4 regions of the Pseudoduganella sp. OTU4001 genome follow, and region 4 is predicted to be linked to each of the others. Evidence: predicted binding sites of a transcription regulator. Region 4 holds the regulator's gene; each other region holds the start of a gene.
The links. Region 4 encodes sigma-54, which starts transcription at its own class of promoters, with help from an activator protein. Its sites were predicted from a motif close to TGGCANGNAANCTGCTTT; they were not measured.
Positions count from the first base shown of each region.

Region 1: AAHE99_RS12090 (PEP-CTERM sorting domain-containing protein) is a predicted target of sigma-54. The motif match lies at 3,136-3,153, and genes of this name have one in related genera.
Region 2: AAHE99_RS03465 (HoxN/HupN/NixA family nickel/cobalt transporter) is a predicted target of sigma-54. The motif match lies at 1,949-1,966, and genes of this name have one in related genera.
Region 3: AAHE99_RS18800 (PEP-CTERM sorting domain-containing protein) is a predicted target of sigma-54. The motif match lies at 3,830-3,847, and genes of this name have one in related genera.

Region 1 covers NZ_JASATG010000010.1:167,512-172,609, forward strand. The annotation lists gene AAHE99_RS12055 (methyl-accepting chemotaxis protein) at 1-40, shown strand, start outside; tRNA gene AAHE99_RS12060 (tRNA-Ser) at 84-173, shown strand; gene AAHE99_RS12065 (ArsR/SmtB family transcription factor) at 329-655, shown strand; gene AAHE99_RS12070 (arsenate reductase ArsC) at 652-1,131, shown strand; gene AAHE99_RS12075 (MIP/aquaporin family protein) at 1,148-1,864, shown strand; gene arsH (arsenical resistance protein ArsH) at 1,877-2,590, shown strand; gene AAHE99_RS12085 (YggL 50S ribosome-binding family protein) at 2,672-3,016, shown strand; gene AAHE99_RS12090 (PEP-CTERM sorting domain-containing protein) at 3,188-3,799, shown strand; gene AAHE99_RS12095 (substrate-binding periplasmic protein) at 3,806-4,612, opposite strand; gene AAHE99_RS12100 (putative bifunctional diguanylate cyclase/phosphodiesterase) at 4,615-5,098, opposite strand, start outside.
Region 2 covers NZ_JASATG010000002.1:328,822-333,919, forward strand. The annotation lists gene AAHE99_RS03455 (urease subunit gamma) at 1-265, opposite strand, end outside; gene AAHE99_RS03460 (urease accessory protein UreD) at 267-1,109, opposite strand; gene AAHE99_RS03465 (HoxN/HupN/NixA family nickel/cobalt transporter) at 1,121-1,900, opposite strand; gene AAHE99_RS03470 (response regulator transcription factor) at 2,140-3,066, shown strand; gene secA (preprotein translocase subunit SecA) at 3,130-5,098, opposite strand, start outside.
Region 3 covers NZ_JASATG010000022.1:76,212-81,309, forward strand. The annotation lists gene AAHE99_RS18780 (cytochrome P450) at 1-521, shown strand, start outside; gene AAHE99_RS18785 (antibiotic biosynthesis monooxygenase family protein) at 518-862, shown strand; gene ggt (gamma-glutamyltransferase) at 864-2,630, opposite strand; gene AAHE99_RS18795 (hypothetical protein) at 2,637-3,083, opposite strand; gene AAHE99_RS18800 (PEP-CTERM sorting domain-containing protein) at 3,241-3,795, opposite strand; gene rpoH (RNA polymerase sigma factor RpoH) at 3,989-4,879, opposite strand.
Region 4 covers NZ_JASATG010000004.1:15,495-20,592, reverse strand. The annotation lists gene AAHE99_RS05040 (hypothetical protein) at 236-529, shown strand; gene AAHE99_RS05035 (DUF6232 family protein) at 585-887, shown strand; gene AAHE99_RS05030 (Lrp/AsnC family transcriptional regulator) at 884-1,384, opposite strand; gene AAHE99_RS05025 (enoyl-CoA hydratase/isomerase family protein) at 1,342-2,427, opposite strand; gene hpf (ribosome hibernation-promoting factor, HPF/YfiA family) at 2,504-2,863, opposite strand; gene AAHE99_RS05015 (RNA polymerase factor sigma-54) at 2,931-4,424, opposite strand; gene lptB (LPS export ABC transporter ATP-binding protein) at 4,434-5,098, opposite strand, start outside.

The sequences.
Region 1 (5,098 bases), on a different contig from region 4:
GCGTGCCCCGGCGAGGGCACCGCGCTTAGCTTTTGCATAACGCTTGGCCGGGGTGCGGCGAATTCGGTATAATGCCGCACTCCGGAAGCGTGGCCGAGTGGTTGAAGGCAGCAGTCTTGAAAACTGCCGACGGTTAATCCCGTTCGTGAGTTCGAATCTCACCGCTTCCGCCAGTACTGTGCCGCAGCAGTCGCACGCTCAACTCCCCCACCTATAAGACACGAAGGCAGACGCCTGTCATCAATCCGTCACATTATTTCGATAATATTTGAACTATCGTAGCATCATGCGATAATTGAGCGATTAACGAAACCGGATTGGAATCACGATGGACACCAAGGCTGTAATTGCCGCGCTGGCAGCGCTGGCCCAGGAATCGCGCCTGAGCGCTTTCCGGCTGCTGGTGCAGGCCGGCCCGCAGGGCCTGGCCGCCAGCAAGATTGCGGAAGCACTGGACGTCGCCCCTTCCTCGCTGTCGTTTCACCTGAAGGAGCTGGCCAATGCAGGATTGATCGCATCCCGCCAGGATGGCCGCTTCATCTTTTACAGCGCCAATTTCGACACCATGAATGAGGTGCTGTCCTATCTGACCGATAACTGCTGCGCGGGCCAAAGCTGCGCTCCTACCAATAACCTCAAATCCTGCAAGCCATGAACGTCCTGATTCTCTGCACCGGCAATTCCTGCCGCTCCATCCTTGGCGAAGCCACTTTCAACCACCTGGCGCCAGCTGGCTGGCACGCCATCAGCGCCGGCAGCAAGCCGGCCGGCTATGTGCATCCGCGCTCGCTCGCGCTACTGGAACGCGAAGGCATTTCGACGGCGGGGTACCACAGCAAGTCCTGGGACAATCTGCCGGTCACGCCGGACATCGTCATCACCGTCTGCGGCAGTGCCGCCGGCGAAACCTGCCCTGCCTACCTGGGCCCTGTCATGCGCGCACATTGGGGGGTGGAAGATCCGGCGCATGCCACCGGCACCGACGAAGAAATCGACGCGGCGTTCATGAAGGCCTACAGCATCCTGCGCCACCGCATTGAAACCTTCTTCGCCCTGCCGCTGGAAGAGCTGAAGGAAGACCCGGCCCGCATGAAGGCGGAGCTGGAACGCATCGGCACCCTGCTGCCTTGAGCGAAGAGGTAAAGCAATGACTCTATCCCGACGTCTTGCGGCCGAAGCACTCGGCACCGCCATGCTGCTGGCCGTGGTGGTTGGCTCCGGCATCATGGCCGAGCGCCTGGCTGGCGGCAATGTGGCGATCGCCCTGCTGGCCAACACCATCGCTACCGGCGCCGGCCTGGTGGCATTGATTCTCATGTTCGGCACCATCTCGGGCGCCCACTTCAATCCTGCCGTCACGTTGTCGGAAGCTTGGCAGCGCAATGTGCCGGTGGCTGAAGTGCTGCCTTATATCGCGGTGCAGGTGATTGGCGCCTTTGCCGGTGTCGCCGCGGCGCATGGCATGTTCGGCGAGCCGCTGTTCTTCGCGTCGCAGCATGTGCGTACCGGTCCGGCGCAGTGGTGGAGCGAGTTTGTCGCGACCTTTGGCCTGGTCGGCGTGATCATCGGTTGTTCGCGCAGCCGTCCGGCCATCACGCCGTTCGCGGTGGCCGCCTATATTACCGCTGCCTACTGGTTCACTTCTTCGACTTCGTTCGCGAATCCGGCGGTCACGCTGGCGCGCGCGGCAAGCGACACCTTCGCCGGTATTCGTCCGGCCGATGCGCCTGGGTTCATCCTTGCCCAACTGGCGGGCATGGCGGCGGCAACTGGCATCTTCTGCTGGCTGTATCCGGCGCCGCCGGCCGATGCAACGGTTGGCGGCACGGTGGCGCCGGGCGATTTTGCCAACTCTCCTGAATAAGCACGGTGCGCCATGTCCATTCCCGACCTTCCAAACATCAAGTCCGAACTGTTCGACGTTCCCACGCTGGAAAAGCTGGCACCGCAAGGCGACCTGTCGCATCCGCCGCGCATCCTGATGCTGTACGGTTCGCTGCGCGAACGCTCCTTCAGCCGCTTCCTGACTTATGAAGCGGCGCGCATCCTGGAGCAATTCGGCGCCGAAGTCAGGATCTTCGACCCGATGGAGTTGCCGATGGTCGGCAGCGTGCCGGAGACCCATCCCAAGGTGCTCGAACTGCGCGAACTTTGCCTGTGGTCGGAAGGCCAGGTCTGGTGCAGTCCGGAGCGCCATGGCGCCATCACGGCCGTGATGAAGAACCAGATCGACTGGATTCCGCTGGAACAGGGGGCCGTGCGCCCAAGCCAGGGCCGCACGCTGGCGGTCATGCAGGTGTGCGGCGGTTCGCAATCGTTCAACGTGGTCAATACGCTGCGATTGCTGGGCCGCTGGATGCGCATGTTCACCATCCCGAACCAGTCGTCGGTGCCGATGGCATATAAGGAGTTCGACGATGCGGGGCGCATGCGCCCTTCCGCCTATTACGACCGGGTGGTGGACGTGATGGAGGAGCTGTTCAAGATCACCCTGCTGATGCGCGGGCGCACCGAGTACCTGACCAACCGCTATAGCGAAAGGAATGAGCGCGCCTTGAAGTCCATCGACCGCCAGATTGCGCGGCTTTGAGCGTAGCGGCGGCGCGAGGCTTGATGCCGGGCGCCGCGGACTGCTAGACTGCGACCGCATTATCCACTCAAAGGACCCTACATGACTGCATCCCGCCGCTACAACAAACGCCAACTCAAGAAAAAACATCTCGGTGAGTTCCAGGAACTCGGTTTCATGATCGAGGCTCAAGTGGCGGGTTCGCCGTCGGAGGCAGACCGCAACGCCCTGCTGCACCGCTTCCTGAGCGAAGCGATCGAGGCCAACGGCCTGGCCTTCGGCGGCGGTTACAACGATGATTTCAGCGGCTTTGTGGTTTCCGGCAAGGCTTACGGCAAAGTGGAGGAAAGCCACCGCGCGCTGGTGCAGGCCTGGCTCGCCAAGCAGCCGGCCCTGGCCGATGTCAAAGTCGGCGAACTGCGCGACGCCTGGTACGGCTGGGGTTGATTGTCACCAGACGGCGACAATTTCCGACACATAGTTACATGTCGGAAACTTTTACACTTTGATAGCAACCAGGTTGACGGCGCTGAGTAACTCCTTGAGAGCATTGGATTTGTTGTCGCTGGCATAACATTTGCTATAGCTCAGGTTCCGATTATTTCTTTGGTAAATAATATGAACTTGAAACACAAAGTATCTTCCCTCCTCGCTGCCGGCCTGCTGGCAGCATCCGGTGCCGCGCAAGCGGGGCCGATTTCGCAATGGGCCAGCTCGGTCGTCGGCTTCAGCTCGCAATGGGGCGGCAGCTGGGCTGCCACCCAGGCGCTGAATGCGCCCGACCGCATGACCTACGGCGACATCGCCGGCGCCTGGGCGCCGAATGGCCGCGAAGTCGGCCAGCAGTGGATCTCGGTCGGCTTCACCGAGGCGGTGTATTCCACCGGCGCCCTGATCCGCGAAGTGTCCGGCAATGGCTTCGTCTACCAGGTCGACGTCATCGACACCCTGGGCAACCTGCACCAGGTCTGGAGCGGCGCCGATACCAGCCCTGCCAACCAGGTGTTTGACTTTACCCTGGGCTGGGCCGAAACCAGCTTCATGGTGCAGGGCCTGAAAGTGTACATCGATACCAACCGCAATCCGCGCGAGTACGAAGAGATCGATGCCATCCAGCTGACCGGCAACCGCACCCCATCGCAGGCGCAGGACGTGCCGGAGCCGGCATCGCTTGGCTTGCTGGGCCTGGGCCTGGCGGGGCTGGCTGCGGTCCGCCGCAAAAGGCGCTAGCGGGCGTCAGCAGTTCTTCGGCCTGGCCGCGGCGAAGCGGCAATCGAGCGGGTGGAAGAAGTCGCGCGAGGTGCCGTAGGCCTTGGTGTAGCGTTCGAATATGCGGTCGATGTCGCCCGATTTATAGAGGGCGGCAATGCCGCGCTCGAACGCGTCGCGCTGTTCGGCGGTGCGGAACACGAACCAGTACTCGTTCGGTTTGCCGATGATGTCGTGGAACGCCAGCTCGAAGTCGCCGTCGCGCAGGTAAGACTGGCGGTCCAGGTAGAAATAGAAGATGTCGCGCTGCGAGATGACGACATCGACCTGCTTCAGCACCAGCAACGGCGACTGCAGGAGCCGCGGCTCGCGGTAGCGCGGGTTGCGCTGCACGGCGTCGCGGTATTCCTGGCCCAGGATGGCTGCCGCGCCATAGAAGGCGGTCACGCGGTAGCGCGACAGGTCGGCGACCGAATCGAGGCGCGGCAAGTGGGCGCGCCGCGTAATGGCCAGGTTGTGGAAGCTGGTGACCGGCCAGCGGCTAAGCACGCCCGGCAAGGCTGTGTCGGGTTTGCCGCCGGTGAATACATCCACCACGCCGCGCCGCAGCGCCTCTTCCGTGCGCTTGATCGGCAGGTAGATAAATTCGGCCTTCACGCCTTGCGTGGCCATGGCTTCGCGCAGCACGTCGACCATCAGGCCGCTGTTCCGGTCCGGCATGACGAAGGGGGCAATGTCGTCCTGCAGGCCGAACTTGATGCGCGGGCTCTCCTCGGCCAGCGCCGCCTGCATGCCGCAGGACAGGAGGATGGCCAGGGCGGCAGCGCGTAGCATGGTCAGCCCGCGTTGGCGGCAATAGGAGGTGGCGGCGCCCAGTTCTGCAGCAGCGCCTTCTCGAATTCCTGCGCCGGCAAGGGGCGCGAGAACAGGTAGCCCTGCACTTCGTCGCAGCCGGAATCCTTGAGGAAGGCCAGCTGTTCGACGGTTTCCACGCCCTCGGCAATCACCTTGTGTTTCAGCTGCTGGGCAATGCTGATGATGGTGCTGGCGATGGCGCAGTCGTTGGTGTCGACCGGGATGCCGGTGGTGAAGGAGCGGTCGATCTTCAGCGTGTCGATCGGGAAGCGCTTCAGGTAGGACAGGCTGGAATAGCCGGTGCCGAAATCGTCCAGCGACAGGGTGATGCCCTGCGCCGTCAGGCGATCCATGATGCCGATCACGCGGTCGATATTGTGCATCAGGGTCGATTCGGTGATTTCCAGCTCCAGCCAGGATGGCTCCAGTCCATAGCGCTGCAGGGTTTCCGTCACGCGGCCCGGC
Region 2 (5,098 bases), on a different contig from region 4:
CGTCTGGAAAGGTCGCCTCGACCTGGATATCGGGGATCATTTCGGGCACGCCCTCCATCACCTCGTCGCGCGCCAGCACCTGGGAGCCCTCGGCCATCAGCTCGGCCACGGTCTTGCCGTCGCGCGCGCCTTCCAGGATCGCCGCACTGATCAGGGCCACGGCTTCCGGGTAATTGAGCTTGAGGCCGCGCGCACGGCGGCGCTCCGCCAGCAGCGCGGCGGTGAACAGCAGTAGTTTGTCTTTTTCGCGTGGCGACAGGTCCATATCAGGTATTCCATATCCGGAGTTCGGTTGCGGGGCGCTCCATCCACTGCGGGCGCAAGGTTTGCCAGGCGCGTGACATCAACGTGCGCGCCTGTTCGGCATCGTGTCCCAGGTAGCGCAGCACCAGCAGAGGCTTGAGCGCGGTCACGCCCAGCGCGGGATCGAGCGCGCGCAACTGTGCAATCAAAGCGGGTTCCGTAGCGCGCCCCACCGCCAGGAAAGTGGCGCAGACCGTCGCGCCACCCAAAATGTGCGGGCTGTGCATGGCGCTGCTGCCGCCATGCAGCACGCCCTGGTCCCACCACAGCAATCGCCCAGCCTGGCGCACCTGCAGTTGTTGGCGCACCGTGCCGCTCGCAAAGCGCTCCCCGCTGGCACTTCGCCCAAAGCAGAGGATGTCGCAGCCAAGGTAGCGCGCACCGGGCGCCAGGTCGACCACCTGCAGCAAATGCGCGTCCGTACCATCGAAGAAGATCATTTCCTGCGGCAGCCATTCCAGCCGCGCGTCCGGCCCAGCCTGGATGTGGACCCGCTGCCAGGCCGGCTTGCCATTGGCGCGGTACCACTTGGCTGCGCCTGGCGTGGTCAGCAGGGCATGTGCAGCGGCTTCGGCATCGATGTCGATGTGCAGTTCATCGCCGCCGGCAATGCCGGCCGGCGGGTGCAGCACGATGTTGTGGCAGACCGCCTCCCCTTCCGGATACAGGGCCTTTTGCACGCGCAAGGGACCGCTATGCGCGCGCTGTACCAACCGGGTGGCTGCACCGCAGCGCGCATAGCGCAGCGCCAGGCTGGCGCGCCACGCGGCGGGAGGCAAGGCTGCGGCGGGAAGGTCGCTATGCATGGCAGCCGTCACTATCCAGGAGACGCATCGTGCGGGCGCGCCATGACCATCGCCAGCAGGAAGCTGCCGGCCAGCACCGCCACCAGCGCCGCGCCGAAGGCCAGTTCCTTGCCGTCGCTCCAGTCCCCGATCGCGGGCGATGCCAGTTTCAGCACACCGAATCCCGCCACCATAAAACTCGCGCCGGCCACCACCCAGCCCATGATGCGCGACGCCATCACTGCTGCCTCGCCGCTACGGCGCAGCAAGCGCGCGATCCAGATGCCATGCACGCCATCGGACACCAGCATCCCCACCGTAAACAGTGCGCCCAGCAGCAATGCATGCGGCCAGCCGCTGAACTGGCTGGCCGCCACGGCAAACAGGGTGGCCTGGCTGACCGTATCGAGCGACACGGCAAACAGGGCGCCCAAAAGCGCCACCCCGCCCGGCCCCGAAGCGGCAGCCAGGCGGCCCAGTAAGCGTGTCTTCAATCCCACCGTCGCAACGACTTGCCCGGCAGGCGCGCTGAGCAAGGCGTGCACATTCAGCAGGCCCAAACCGAGCAGGCAGACGATGGAAATCCAGGCGCCCCACAGCTCAAGCCAAGCCGGCGGCTGCCAGTATGCGGCCAGCGAGGTCAGCGCCGCGGCAATGGCGCTCATCACCGCGCCGTGCCCCAGCGAGAACCAGGCGCCGCACTGGCACGCCAGGCGTGGCCGGGCCGCCATGTTCCAGCGGGCCAAGCCATCGATGGTCGCCAGGTGATCCGCGTCGAAGCCATGCTTCAGGCCAAGGCTGAGCACCAGCAAACAGAGTCCAATCAAATTGTCGGGAAGGTTATCGGCCATGCCCATCAATAAGCAAGACGCATACCAGTTGCGGTGGCCAGTCGAACAGGCATAATAGTTGCGTTGATATAGTCGCCATCAAATACAAGGCGCCCCCATGCACACCTTGCACCAAACATGGAAAGCCCACGCACCAAAACGGTTCAGTGCCCGGTGCGGCCACGGCTGGGCCGGCAGCTTATTCGCGCAAGGAGCCTGCCATGCAACAGACGATTGAGCGCCCGCCGGGGCGGCTGGTGCTGGTGGTTGACGACATGCCCGAAAACCTGGCCGTGCTGCACGACGCGCTCGATGAATCGGGTTATTCCGTGGTGCTTGCCAACGACGGCGCCAGCGCGCTGGAACAAGCCCATGCACTTCTGCCCGACGTTATGCTGCTGGATGCGGCCATGCCCGGCATGGACGGCTTCGAAGTCTGCCGCCGCTTGAAAGCGGACCTGCAGACCCGCGCCATCCCGGTCATCTTCATGACCGGCCAGCCGGAAAGCGAACATGTGGCGGCGGCGTTCCAGGCTGGCGGCAGCGACTACGTGACCAAGCCGGTGCGCCAGAACGAAATGCTGGCGCGCATCCACGCCCACACGCAGAACGCGCGCCTGCAGAGCCAGTCCCGCAGCGCCCTCGATGCCTTCGGCCACGCGGTGCTGACGGTGGATCCGGACGAACGCATCCTATGGCAAACGCCGCTGGCGCGGCAATGGCTGGACAGCTACTTCCCGGCACATGCCAAGTCCGCGCTGCCGCTGCCGGTATCGCCCTGGCTGCAGCGCGCCGTCCGGGCCCGCTCCGGCGGCGAACAGGCTGCGCCGCTGGTAATCGAGCAAGGCACGCGGCGCCTGATTTTCATGCTTGGCGAGGCGGATGAAGCTGTGCAGTGGAGCATCGTGCTGCGCGAAGAAGCCGATGACGCGCTAGTGCAGTCCCTGATGGCGAAGCACCGCCTGACCCAGCGCGAGGCCGAAGTGCTGCACTGGGTCAGCGAGGGCAAGAGCGACAGCGACATCGGCGACATCCTCGGCACCAGCCCGGGCGCCGTCAAAACCCATCTCGAGCAGGTACTGGCGAAACTAGGCGTGGAGACACGCACTGCCGCCGCCGCGCTGGCCGTCTCGTCCCGGCCGCTGTGACCTGAAAGCAAAACGGCCCGGACGCTTGCGCGGCCGGGCCGTTTTGTCAGGCAGCTTTAAGGCTTACGCCAGCTTGCCGTGGCAAGCCTTGAACTTCTTGCCGCTGCCGCATGGGCATGGGTCGTTGCGACCGACCTTGAAGCCCTGGCTCAGGGCTTCTTCCAGTTCGGCGACCGGCATGGCGGTTGGGGCCAGCAGTTCTTCCGGCGCAGCGTTCGGGTTGAAGTCGGCGTGCTGGTAATGCACGTTTTCCACGTGCGACTGGTTCATGGCGGCTTCCGCTGCCTCGACTTCTTCGCGCGACTGGATGCGCACCATCATGATCATGCGGATCACGTCGTTCTTGATCATGTCCAGCATGGTGCCGAACAGTTCGAACGCTTCGCGCTTGTATTCCTGCTTAGGATTCTTCTGCGCATAGCCGCGCAGGTGGATACCCTGGCGCAGGTGGTCCAGCGCTGCCAGGTGCTCGCGCCAGTGGGTGTCCACCGACTGCAGCATGACGTTGCGCTCGAAGCCGGCGAAGGCTTCCTTGGAAACGATGTCGACCTTGGCCTGGTACACGGCATCGGCTGCCGCCACCACGCGCTCGACGATGTCCTCGTCGGTGACGTTGTTTTCCTTCTCCATCATCTCGACCAGCGGCAGCTCGATCAGCCACTCGTTGGCCAGGGCCTTCTGCAGCGCAGGAATATCCCACTGCTCTTCCACCGATTCCTCCGGCACGTACTGGCGCACCAGGTCGGTGAACACGCCGTGGCGCAGGCTCATGATGGTGTCGGAAATGTCGGTCGCTTCCAGCAGCTCGTTACGCTGCGAGTAGATCACCTTACGCTGGTCGTTGGCGACGTCGTCGTATTCCAGCAGCTGCTTACGGATGTCGAAGTTGCGCGCTTCAACCTTGCGCTGCGCGGATTCGATGGAACGGGACACGATGCCCGCTTCGATCGGTTCGCCTTCCGGCATCTTCAGGCGGTCCATGATGGCGCGCACGCGGTCGCCGGCGAAGATGCGCAGCAGCGGGTCGTCCAGCGACAGGTAGAAGCGCGAGGAGCCCGGGTCGCCCTGGCGGCCGGAACGGCCACGCAGCTGGTTGTCGACGCGGCGGGATTCGTGGCGCTCGGTACCGACGATATGCAGGCCACCGGCCGCCACCACCTGGTTGTGCAGCGCCTGCCAGCCGTCGCGCAGGGACTGCGCCTGGGCGGCCTTGTCGGCATCGCTCAGGTCCGGGTTGGCTTCGATGAACTGGATCTGTTTTTCAACGTTACCGCCCAGCACGATGTCGGTACCACGGCCGGCCATATTGGTGGCGATGGTGATCGCTTTCGGCGAACCCGCCTGGGCGATGATTTCCGCTTCGCGCGCGTGCTGTTTCGCGTTCAGCACGTTGTGCGGCAGCTTGGCCTTGTCCAGGATGCCGGACAGCAGCTCGGAGTTTTCAATCGAGGTGGTACCCACCAGCACCGGCTGGCCGCGCTCGTAGCAGTCGCGGATGTCCAGCATCATGGCGTTGTACTTCTCGGCGTTGGACTTGTACACCTGGTCCTGGCGGTCCTTACGCTGGGAGGGACGGTTCGGCGGGATCACCACGGTTTCCAGACCGTAGATTTCCTGGAATTCGTACGCTTCGGTATCGGCGGTACCGGTCATGCCGGCCAGCTTGCCGTACATACGGAAGTAGTTCTGGAAGGTGATCGAAGCCAGGGTCTGGTTCTCGTTCTGGATCTTGACGCCTTCCTTGGCTTCCACCGCCTGGTGCAGGCCGTCGGACCAGCGGCGGCCGGTCATCAGGCGGCCGGTGAATTCGTCGACGATTACCACTTCATTGTTCTGCACCACGTAGTGCTGGTCCTTGAAGTACAGGGCGTGCGCGCGCAGGGCGGCGTACAGGTGGTGCACCAGGGTGATGTTGGCGGAATCGTACAGGGACGCGCCTTCCGGCAGCAGGCCCATCGCGGTCAGGATGGCCTCGGCCTTTTCGTGGCCGGCTTCGGTCAGCAGCACCTGGTGCGATTTCTCGTCCTTGGTG
Region 3 (5,098 bases), on a different contig from region 4:
CCAGCCTGCGCCTGCTGGCCGCCATGCGCGAACTGGTGCAGGCCGCGCCTGAAGGCTCGCTGGCCGAGGGCGTGGCGCAGGAAGGCGCCGCAGCCGGCTGGCGCGACGACCACGCCATCCTTGCCAACCTGGTTGGCCTGCTGTCGCAAACATATGAGGCCACTGCCGGCCTGCTGGGCAACGCGCTGGTCGCCCTGCAGCACGGCGCGGACCGCAGCGATGCCGCGCAACTGGTGGCGCAGGTAATGCAAACCGACCCACCCATCGTGAACACGCGCCGCTTCGCCGCCGAGCGCTGCACCGTAGGCGGCGTGACAGTGGAAGCAGGGCAGGCGATACTGGTCATGCTGGGTGCTGCGCAGCGCGGCTTTGGCCATGGCCGCCACGCCTGTCCCGGCCAGCAACTGGCGCTGCAGATCGCAGCAGGCTGTATCGAAGCGCTGGGCAGCAAGCCGCTGCCCCAGTTGACATGGACGTACCGCGCATCGGCGAATGCGCGCATTCCGGAGTTCCACCAATGATCGCAGTGATTTTCGAAGTCACCCCCGCCGCAGGCCGCAAGGATGCCTACCTGGACATCGCCGCCGCCTTGCGTCCCACCCTGGAGCAGATCGACGGCTTTATCAGTGTCGAACGCTTCCAGAGCCTGAGCAACCCGGGCAAGATGCTGTCGCTATCGTTCTTCCGCGATGAGGAAGCGGTGCAGCAGTGGCGCCAGCTCGAAGCGCACCGCGCGGCCCAGCAAGCCGGGCGCGAACGCCTGTTTGCCGATTACCGCCTGCGCATTGCCAGCGTGGTGCGCGATTACGGCCTGCACGAGCGTGCAGAAGCGCCCGCCGACAGCCGCGCGCGGCACGGCTAGCTTAGTGCCCGCGTTTCTGCACCAGGGCGCTGCCCACGCCGTGGCGCTTGCCCTCGCTGACCGCCGTCACGGTGCCATCGGGGTTGAACACGATGGCATTGGCGGCGCCGATTTCCTCCACCTTGGCATCCCAGCGCTGGCCGAAGCGTTCCAGCGCCTTGGCTTGCGCACTGCCGCCGAAACCCGGCTCGATGGACGTGGCGAGCCCGTTGCGCTCCGAAATGCGCGGCGCATCCAGCGCCTGCGGCATCGGCATGCCCAGGTCGATGTGGTTGAAGATGGTCTGCAGCACGGTGGTGATGATGGTGCCGCCGCCCGGGCTGCCAATGGTGAAGGCCGGCTTGCCGTTGCGGAAAACAATGGTCGGCGACATGCTGCTGCGCGGCCGCTTGCCCGCTTCCGGCACATTAGGATGGGGACCGGTGAAATCGAAGTCCGTCATCTCGTTATTCAGGATGAAGCCATAGCCCGGCACCGTAATGCCGCTGCCGCCCCATGATTCGATGGTGAAGGTATAGGCCACGATATTGCCGTCCTTGTCCGACACCGCCAGGTGGGTGGTGTGCGCGCTTTCCGACAGCAGCTTGCCCTTGGCCGCAGCGGCCGGGCGCAAAGGCACGCTCGGGTCTTGCTGGTAAGGGTAGGGGTCGCCCGCCTCGGCATGGTGGCGCGCCTGGGCCGGGTCGATCAGCTCGCGGCGCCGCGCCGCATAGTCCTTGTTCATCAGGCCCGCCACCGGCGCATCGACATATTCCGGATCGGCCAGGTAGGCATTGCGGTCGGCGAAGGCCAGGCGCGCCGCTTCCATGTACAGGTGCTCGGCTTTCGCGCGCGGCATGGACTTGAGGTCGAAGCCTTCCAGGATATTCAGCGCTTCCGCAATCGCCACGCCACCGCTGCTTGGCAACGGCATGCCCACCAGCTCATAGCCGCGGTAAGTGCTGCGGACCGGCTGGCGCCAGCGCGACTCGTAGTTGGACAGGTCGGCCAGCGACATTTTGCCGGCGCGTACCGACACGCCGGCGGCCACCGGCGGCTGGTTGACCGTGTCGACGATCGCCTGCGCCAGCTTGCCCGAATAAAAAGCCTTCACGCCGCCGGCCGACAGCAGGCGGTAGGTTTTCGCCAGATCCGGATTGCGCAGCAAGGTGCCGGCCGGCAGCGGTTTGCCGTCTTTCATATAGCGTGCGGCAGTGGCCGGGAATAGCGCAAATTTCTTTTCGCTCTCCTTCACCAGCGCCACGAAGTTGTCGTTGATGCGGAAGCCGTCCTGCGCCACCTTGATGGCCGGCGCCAGCACCTGCTTGAACGACATGGTGCCGTAGCGGTCCAGCGCATCGTGCCAGCCGCGCACCGTGCCGGGCACACCGACCGCCATGCCGCTGGCGATCGCGGTGTCTTCATCGATTGGCTTGCCGTCGGGGGCGAAGGCCGTCGGCTGGAAGCCGGCCGGCGCCACCTCCCGGTGGTCGAGTGTAATGACGCGGTTTTCCTTGGCCAGGTAAATCACCATGAAGCCGCCGCCGCCCACGCCGCAGCTGAATGGATCGGTTACGCCCAGCGCGGCGGCCGCCGCCACGGCCGCATCGACCGCATTGCCGCCCTGGTTCAGGATCGCCAGCGCCGCTTGCGAAGCCGGCTCGCTGATGGTGGCGACCGCGCCCCCGGTGCCGGTGGCAACCGGGGTCTTGGCCCAGGCCGGGGCGCTGAATGCCAGCGCGATGATGATGGTGGAAGTCAGTCGTCGGGGCAGGGCGTTTGGCGTCATGGGCAACTATATCGGTTGGGAAATATTTACCCGCAAGCTTACCCGATAATCCGGCACAGCAGCCTTCAGCGCAGGCGGCTCGGCTGGTTCCAGCCCCTGCAACGTAAAGGTCAGGCCATTGCGCGTCGCGGTCTTGCTGGCGCCCGGCATGTCTTCCGCCAGCAGGAAACTGGTGCTGCCCTGTTTGTCGGCCAGGACGAAGCTGTAGCTGATGTAACCGGCCCACACGCAGACTGCGCCTTTTTTACAACGGCTATCGTTCACACGCTCAAGCCTGAGCGTGACGGCGGGGGCCAGCGTGACGGTTTCCCCCTGTGCCAGCACATAGCTGGCGCTGGTGCGCGGTGGTGGGCGGCTGGCGATGTCGTCAGCAGTGCTGCGGGTGGAACCGCAGGCAGCGGCGATGGCGAGGACCAGGCCCGCCATGCCCAGGCAGATCAGTCTAGGATGCATGATGTTCTCCTCTGGCCTGAGAACAGCTTAGCAAATCGCAATCACCCGCGTTGCACTGTTGAGTCCACTCAACTGTCGAGCTAACTCGGCTGTAAAAATTCCCGACAAAAAAAAGGCGCCCCGCAGGGCGCCAGATTTTATTGTTGGAGTTGACTACTTATTCTTTGCGGCGGCGTGCCAGGGCCATGCCAAGCATGCCGAGGCCAAGCAAGCCCAGCGAGGCTGGCTCAGGGACGTCAGTGCTTTGGGTTGGGGTCTCGTCATCGTCATCGTTTGGAACCAGGTTCGAGGCAAGGAAAAACATCTCCGGGTTGCCAGCGCTCGGGCCGCTCTTGAAAATTTGCAAACCAACGTAATAGTCGCCAATCTCAAGGTGGATAGGGCTGAATACCCAGGTGCTCCCGGTCGCGCTGCGGAACGCATCGCCCAACGTCAGGTCCTCACCCAACCTCAGCTCAACAGTTGCATCCGAATTGGCGTTGGCCGGGCGGGTCAGGGTGAAGGCATAATCGCCTTCCTGGATGACGTTAATCCAGAGGGTGTCATAAGTATGGTTGAAGAAAATAGTCTTCGGACTGCCATTGCCGCCATCCCACTTGAGCTTGACGTCGTCGATGTCTTGCATCTCCGTCAAAGAGGTAGGGGTGGCGTGGGCGGTACCAAGAGCCAATGCCAGCATGCACACGGCGGCGGTTGCAAGCTTCTTGAACATGGGTAACTCCTCAGTGGATGTGCTCAACAGTTACAAAGCATATCGCGTGCCAGAAATTGAAACTCATCCATATCAAGGACTTAGTCCATATTGCACCTTGGAATGTAAAAATTCCCGACATTAAATGGATGTACCAAAAGAAAAAGCGCCGTACCTTTCGGTAACGGCGCTTTCGGCGCGGAACGCGGGCGGCTTAGAGATAAGCGGCCAGCGCACCTTTCATCTTTTTCAGCGCGGCCGCTTCGATCTGGCGGATGCGTTCGGCCGACACGCCGAACTCTTCCGCCAGGGCGTGCAGGGTGGCGCCGGAGCCATCGTCATTGGCCAGCCAGCGTGCTTCCACAATGCGGCGCGAGCGCGGATCCAGCTTCGACAGGGCGGTTTCCAGCCCCTCGGACTGCAGGCGCACCACCTGTTCCGCTTCCAGCACCTTGGTCGGCTCCATATTATCGGAGGACAGGTAGGCGATCGGCGAGAACTTGTCGTCTTCATCGTCGGACGGCGCTTCCAGGGCGATGTCGCGGCCGCTCAGGCGGGTTTCCATCTCGATCACGTCTTCGCGCTTCACATCCAGGGTCTTGGCCAGTTCGTCGATCTGGGCCGGCGACATGGCATCCAGGCCCTGCTTGTGGCTGCGCAGGTTGAAGAACAGCTTGCGCTGGGCCTTGGTGGTGGCCACTTTGACCAGGCGCCAGTTCTTCAGGATGTATTCGTGGATTTCAGCCTTGATCCAGTGCATGGCATAGGACACCAGGCGCACGCCCTGGTCCGGGTCGAAGCGCTTGACCGCCTTCATCAGGCCGATATTGCCTTCCTGGATCAGATCGCCGTGTGGCAGGCCATAGCCCAGGTAGCCGCGCGCGATCGACACCACCAGGCGCAGGTGCGAGGTCACCAGCATCTCTGCGGCCTTGATATCGTTCTTTTCCTTCAGGCTCTTGCCCAGCGCCACTTCTTCCTCTTGGGACAGCATAGGCAGGCGGTTGACGGCCGAGATATAAGCGTCCAGGTTGCCCAGGCTACCGCTGAAGCCAAGGGTCAGCGCGTTGCTGCCGGCAGGTACCAGTGCGTTAGTTGCGGTCATCTTAATTATCCTCGCTCGAAGGGAAAGCTATTCAGAGTTACCAGCATGCACGACAGAACTTAAATGATTCTTAACCTCTATCGTGCTGTTCTGAACATATATTAGCACTCTCCTTCGGTGAGTGCCAATCGCTGAGATTCTATGGCTCTGATAGCAAAAATGCTATAGCGAAAGCTCCATTCTTTGCGCTCGGTCAAAGTCAGGATAGGGGAGGGGCGG
Region 4 (5,098 bases):
GCTGGGCCGCTCCGGCATCCCTGCGGGTGTCGCTTTGCAGCCAGCCTGACCGATGGCAATTTACGCTGTGTGATGAGGCGGCCGAATTAGCAATTGGCGTTAATTGGCTTACTGCGTTGCGGGCAGGGATCAGCGGTATTATTGATGGCCGTGGCGACTACTCCATCGGTCCTTCGGCGAGCGAGGAGAGAGTCACCTTCTGGTGGAACCCTTCATCGACGGAGAATAACTAAATATGCAGAATCTGAGCCCGTTAAAGTCGTTTTCGATTGCAGTCTTGGCCGCCACCGTCTGGTTCGCAGTGGTGATGGTGGTATTGAACGGCAGCGAGCCATCGCCCGCTGCGCATGCCTTCATTCTGGCGGGGCCATTCATCCTGTGCGGAGCACTCCAGTTCTCGCTCACCCGCAATGCACAGTTATCGCGTGGACGCCGCGCAGTCCAGATCGGTGTGTCAGCCCTGCTCGCCCCGATACTGGCGACCACCATTGTCTGGCTGGTCTGGGTTGTCGCCCTGGGCCGCCATTAATACACCAATCAAATAACCAAAATTGCAAATTGTTTAAGTAGACAAATTCCCGCTTATCGTAGATGGCCAAACGTTCGCAATGAACAACATCACTTCGGTGAAGCCAATGGAGCAGAAACCTAGCCGAGTCGGCCCTGCAGTTCTGATCGCGCTCGGCTTAATTCCTGTACTGAATGGCGCCTATGTTGGCCTGTTTATTGCAGCAATTGGTATCGCCTGGTGGGCCATGCAAAAGACTGCCTACCACGTGATGCTGCACACCGCAGGCGGTGAAACTAGCGCTTTAAAAACCTATCAAAAGGAGTACCTTCAGAGCGTTGTGACAGCCTTGAATAACGCCATCGTCCACCGAGGCTAAAGCGTCAGCTTGGTTTCGAACTTGGAGCAGTTCATGGCGAACAGGCTCTTGACGTTGGTGACGTTGTGGTGGGAGGTGAATTCGCGGCGGGTGAAGGCGCTGTATTCTTCCATCGATTCCACCGTGACGATCAGGTGGAAGTCGAATTCGCCGGCCACTTCGTAGCAGGACATCACTTCGGGCTGCAGCCGCATGCGCTGTTCGAATTGCTTGAGGATATCGGTGTTCTGCTTCGCCAATTCAACGGAGACAAACACCGTCAGCGGGCGGCCGGCAAGCACGCGGTCGACCAGGGCGACGGCTTTCACCAGCACGCCGTCGGCGCGCAGCTTTTCGATGCGGCGCTGGCACGTGGCGACCGAGGAGTGCACGCGCTCTGCGATCTCGCGCAGGGGCGTGCTGGCATCTTCTTGCAGGACGTTGAGGATGCCGCGGTCGATCCGGTCCAGCTCCCTCATGCGAGGTGGCGCAGCGGGTGCGCCCAGGCTGGCCAGCATGGTTCGAAGAAGCGTTCCACCATCTCGGGCGTGACTTCGGCCAGCGTGGCGGGATTCCATTTCGGCTGGTTGTCCTTGTCGATCACCAGCGCGCGTACGCCTTCGAAAATCTCGCCGTGTTCGAAGTTGCGGCGCACCAGGTTGCGCTCCATGCGCAGGCAGTCGGCGACGCCCAGCGTGGCGCCGCGCTTCAACAGCTCGTGGGTCACGCACATCATCAGCGGGGAACGCAGCTCCATCGCTTTCAGGGACTTCTGCGCGAAGGGGCTGCTGTCGCCGCGCAGCGAGTCCATGATGGCGGGCACGGAGCCGGCGCCGAAGTGCTGGTCGATCAGTGCGCGCTGCTTTTCCAGTTCGCTGTCGCCGGCATAGGCATTGTGCGGACCGGCGAAGACGGCAATTGCGTCGCGCAGCGATTTGCCCGGCGTGCTTTCCAGCAGCGCGGCGAGGCCGGCCAGCTCGGTCTCGGGCACGAAGTAGTCGGCCAGGTCGAGGTAGAGCGCGTCGGCGGCGCCGACGGTCAGGCCGGTCAGGCCCAGCCACATGCCGAGCTGGCCCGGTGCGTGCGACAGGAAGTGGCTGCCGCCGACATCGGGGAACAGGCCGATATTCACTTCGGGCATGGCCATCTTGGTGCGGCCGGTGACGATGCGGACACCGCAATCCGGGCCGCCCTGGGCGATGCCCATGCCGCCGCCCATCACCACGCCATCCATCAAGGCCACATATGGCTTAGGGTAGAAGTGGATCAGGTGGTTCAGTGCGTATTCTTCGGTGAAGAAGTCTTCCAGCAGTGCGCTGCCGCCTTGGGTGCTGGCGCGGCCTACGTCGTGGAAGAAGCGGATGTCGCCGCCGGCGCACAGGGCGCGTTCGCTGGTGCTGCGCACCACCACGGCGGCGACGCTGGCGTCTTCGCGCCAGGCCAGCAGCGCCTGCGTCATCGCGCGCACCATGTCGAGGGACAGGGAATTGAGGGCTTTCGGGCGGTCCAGCGTGATGATGCCGGTGCCGTTGGTGATTTGGGTTTGGACGTGTTCGCTCATGCAAATATTTTAACGCACACTGGGCGCAAAAAAGGGCGCCAGATGCGCCCTTTGGTGTGCCTACTCTGCCAGTCCTTTACATGGCGGAGGGTGGTGCTTCGTACGTGTCCGGGAAGTGCTTGATGGCCGCGTGATTGTGGTTCTGCACACGGTCTTTGTATTTCATGACCTGGCGATCCAGTTTATCAATCAGGGTGTCGATGGCGGCGTAGAGGTCCTGCGACAGGCTTTCGACGTAAACAGTTTTGCCAGACATGCGCAGGTTGATTTCTGCTTTCTGGCGTTTCTCTTTCTCGGTGAGGTTATCTACAGTCAGGATGACAGCAATATCGATTACTTGATCGAAATGGCGCTTGACTCGTTCCAGCTTGTTTTGCACGTACTCGCGAATAGCCGGGGTCACTTCGACATGATGTCCACTGATGGTGAGATTCATACACACTCCTAAAGATGATGTCGCTCTCGAGTTCGTGCGCGCCGAAGCGCACAGAGGAACCCATGCACTACAAAGATTTACGGAGGCTTACCGGAGGAATTTTCAACGCTTCTCGATATTTGGCAACAGTCCGTCGCGCAATTACCATGCCTTGTTCTCCCAGCATGTCCGCAATCTTACTGTCGGATAAAGGATTCTTGGGGTCTTCTGCTCCTGTCAATTGCACGATCAGCGCCCGTATCGCAGTCGATGAAGCTTCACCCCCAGCTTCGGTCGCGACGTGGCTGCCAAAGAAATATTTCAACTCAAACATGCCATGCGGGGTGAGCATATATTTTTGAGTTGTAACACGGGAAATAGTGCTCTCGTGTAGTCCCAGTGTATCAGCTATTTCACGCAACACAAGGGGTCTCATGGCAACCGCACCGTGGCTGAAAAAGTTCTTTTGTCTTTCTACTATCGCTTCCGCCACGCGCAGGATGGTGTCGAAGCGCTGGCGCATATTTTTGATCAGCCATTTGGCCTCTTGCAGCTGGCCATTCATCTGCGATTCGCTCTTGCCTTGCTTGAGCAGGTTCGCATACAGGGCATTCACGCGCAGGCGCGGCACCACGTCGTTATTCAGCGTGACGACCCAGCCGCCGCGGCCCTTCTTCACGATCACGTCCGGCACTACATAGTCTGACTCGCCTGACGCAAATTCGGCGCCCGGATGGGGGTTGCATTGGCGGATCACGGCTTGCGCTTCACGCAGGTCTTCGTCGTCGCAATCGAGCGTTTTCTTCAACTTGGTGAATTCGCGCTGGGCGAACCAGGCCAGGTGCTTCTCGACGATGGTCAGGGCCATGCGGCGCGTCACCAGCGGCACGCAGGGCATGCGCTTGATCTGCAGCGCCAGGCATTCGGAGGCGTTGCGGGCGCCGACGCCGGGCGGGTCGAAGCTTTGCAGCAGCACCAGGGTGCAGCGCAGGTCGTCCAGCTCGATTTCCAGCTCGGGCGGCAGGCGTTCCAGGATTTCTTCCAGCTGCTCTTCCAGGTAGCCGTTGTCGTCCAGCGCGTCGATGATCATTTCCATCAGGGCGCGGTCGCGCGGCTCCTGCAAGGTCACGCGCATCTGTTCCAGCAGGTGCTCGCGCAGGGTGCAGCCGGAGGCTTCCAGCTGCGGGCGGCTGTCTTCGTCGTCGGCGGATTTGCTGCCGGCGCTGGCGCTCCAGTCGGTATCGTCGCTGCCGTTGGCAGCGCCCTCGCCCTCGCCGCCTTCATAGCCTTCGCCTTCGCTGCCGGCGCTGGCGCCGGCTTCGCCGCCATCGGTGGCCTGGGCAGCTTCGGGCGTGGCGACGCTGTCGTTGCCGGAGCCCTGGCTGATGGCGCCGTCGGCCAGCAGGCGTACCGAGTGGTCGAGCGGATCGTCGAGGCGTTCCAGCATCGGGTTATCGCTCAGCAGCTGTTCCAGCTCCTGGTGCAGCTCCAGCGTGGACAGCTGCAGCAGGCGGATGGATTGTTGCAGCTGCGGCGTCAGCGCCAGGTGTTGCGAGGTTCGCAGTTGCAGTGTTTGTTTCATGGCTTTCGCTTACATGCGGAAGTGTTCGCCGAGATAGACCCGGCGTACGGATTCATTGGCGATGATGTCATCTGGGCGGCCCGAAGCCAGCACGGCGCCCTGGTTGATGATGTAGGCGCGGTCGCAAATGCCGAGGGTCTCACGCACATTATGGTCGGTGATCAGGACACCGATATTGCGCTCCTTCAGGAAACGTACGATACGTTGGATTTCGATCACGGCAATCGGGTCGACGCCGGCGAATGGCTCGTCCAGCAGCACGAAGCGCGGGTTGGTGGCCAGGGCGCGTGCGATTTCCACACGGCGGCGCTCGCCGCCCGACAGCGACAGGGCCTGGTTTTCGCGCAGCTTCTCAATCTGCAAGTCTGCCAGCAGGGCTTCCAGGCGCTGGTCGATTTCCGCCTTGGCCAGCGGCTTGCCGTCCACCTGCTGGATTTCCAGCACGGCGCGGATATTTTCTTCCACCGTCAGCTTGCGGAATACCGAAGCTTCCTGCGGCAGGTAGGACAGGCCCAGTTGCGCGCGCTTGTGGATCGGCAGGCTCGAGACGTCGCTGCCGCCGATATCGATGGTGCCGGCGTCGGATGCCACCAGGCCCACGATCATGTAGAAGGAAGTGGTCTTGCCGGCGCCGTTCGGGCCGAGCAGGCCCACCACTTCGCCGCAATCGACTT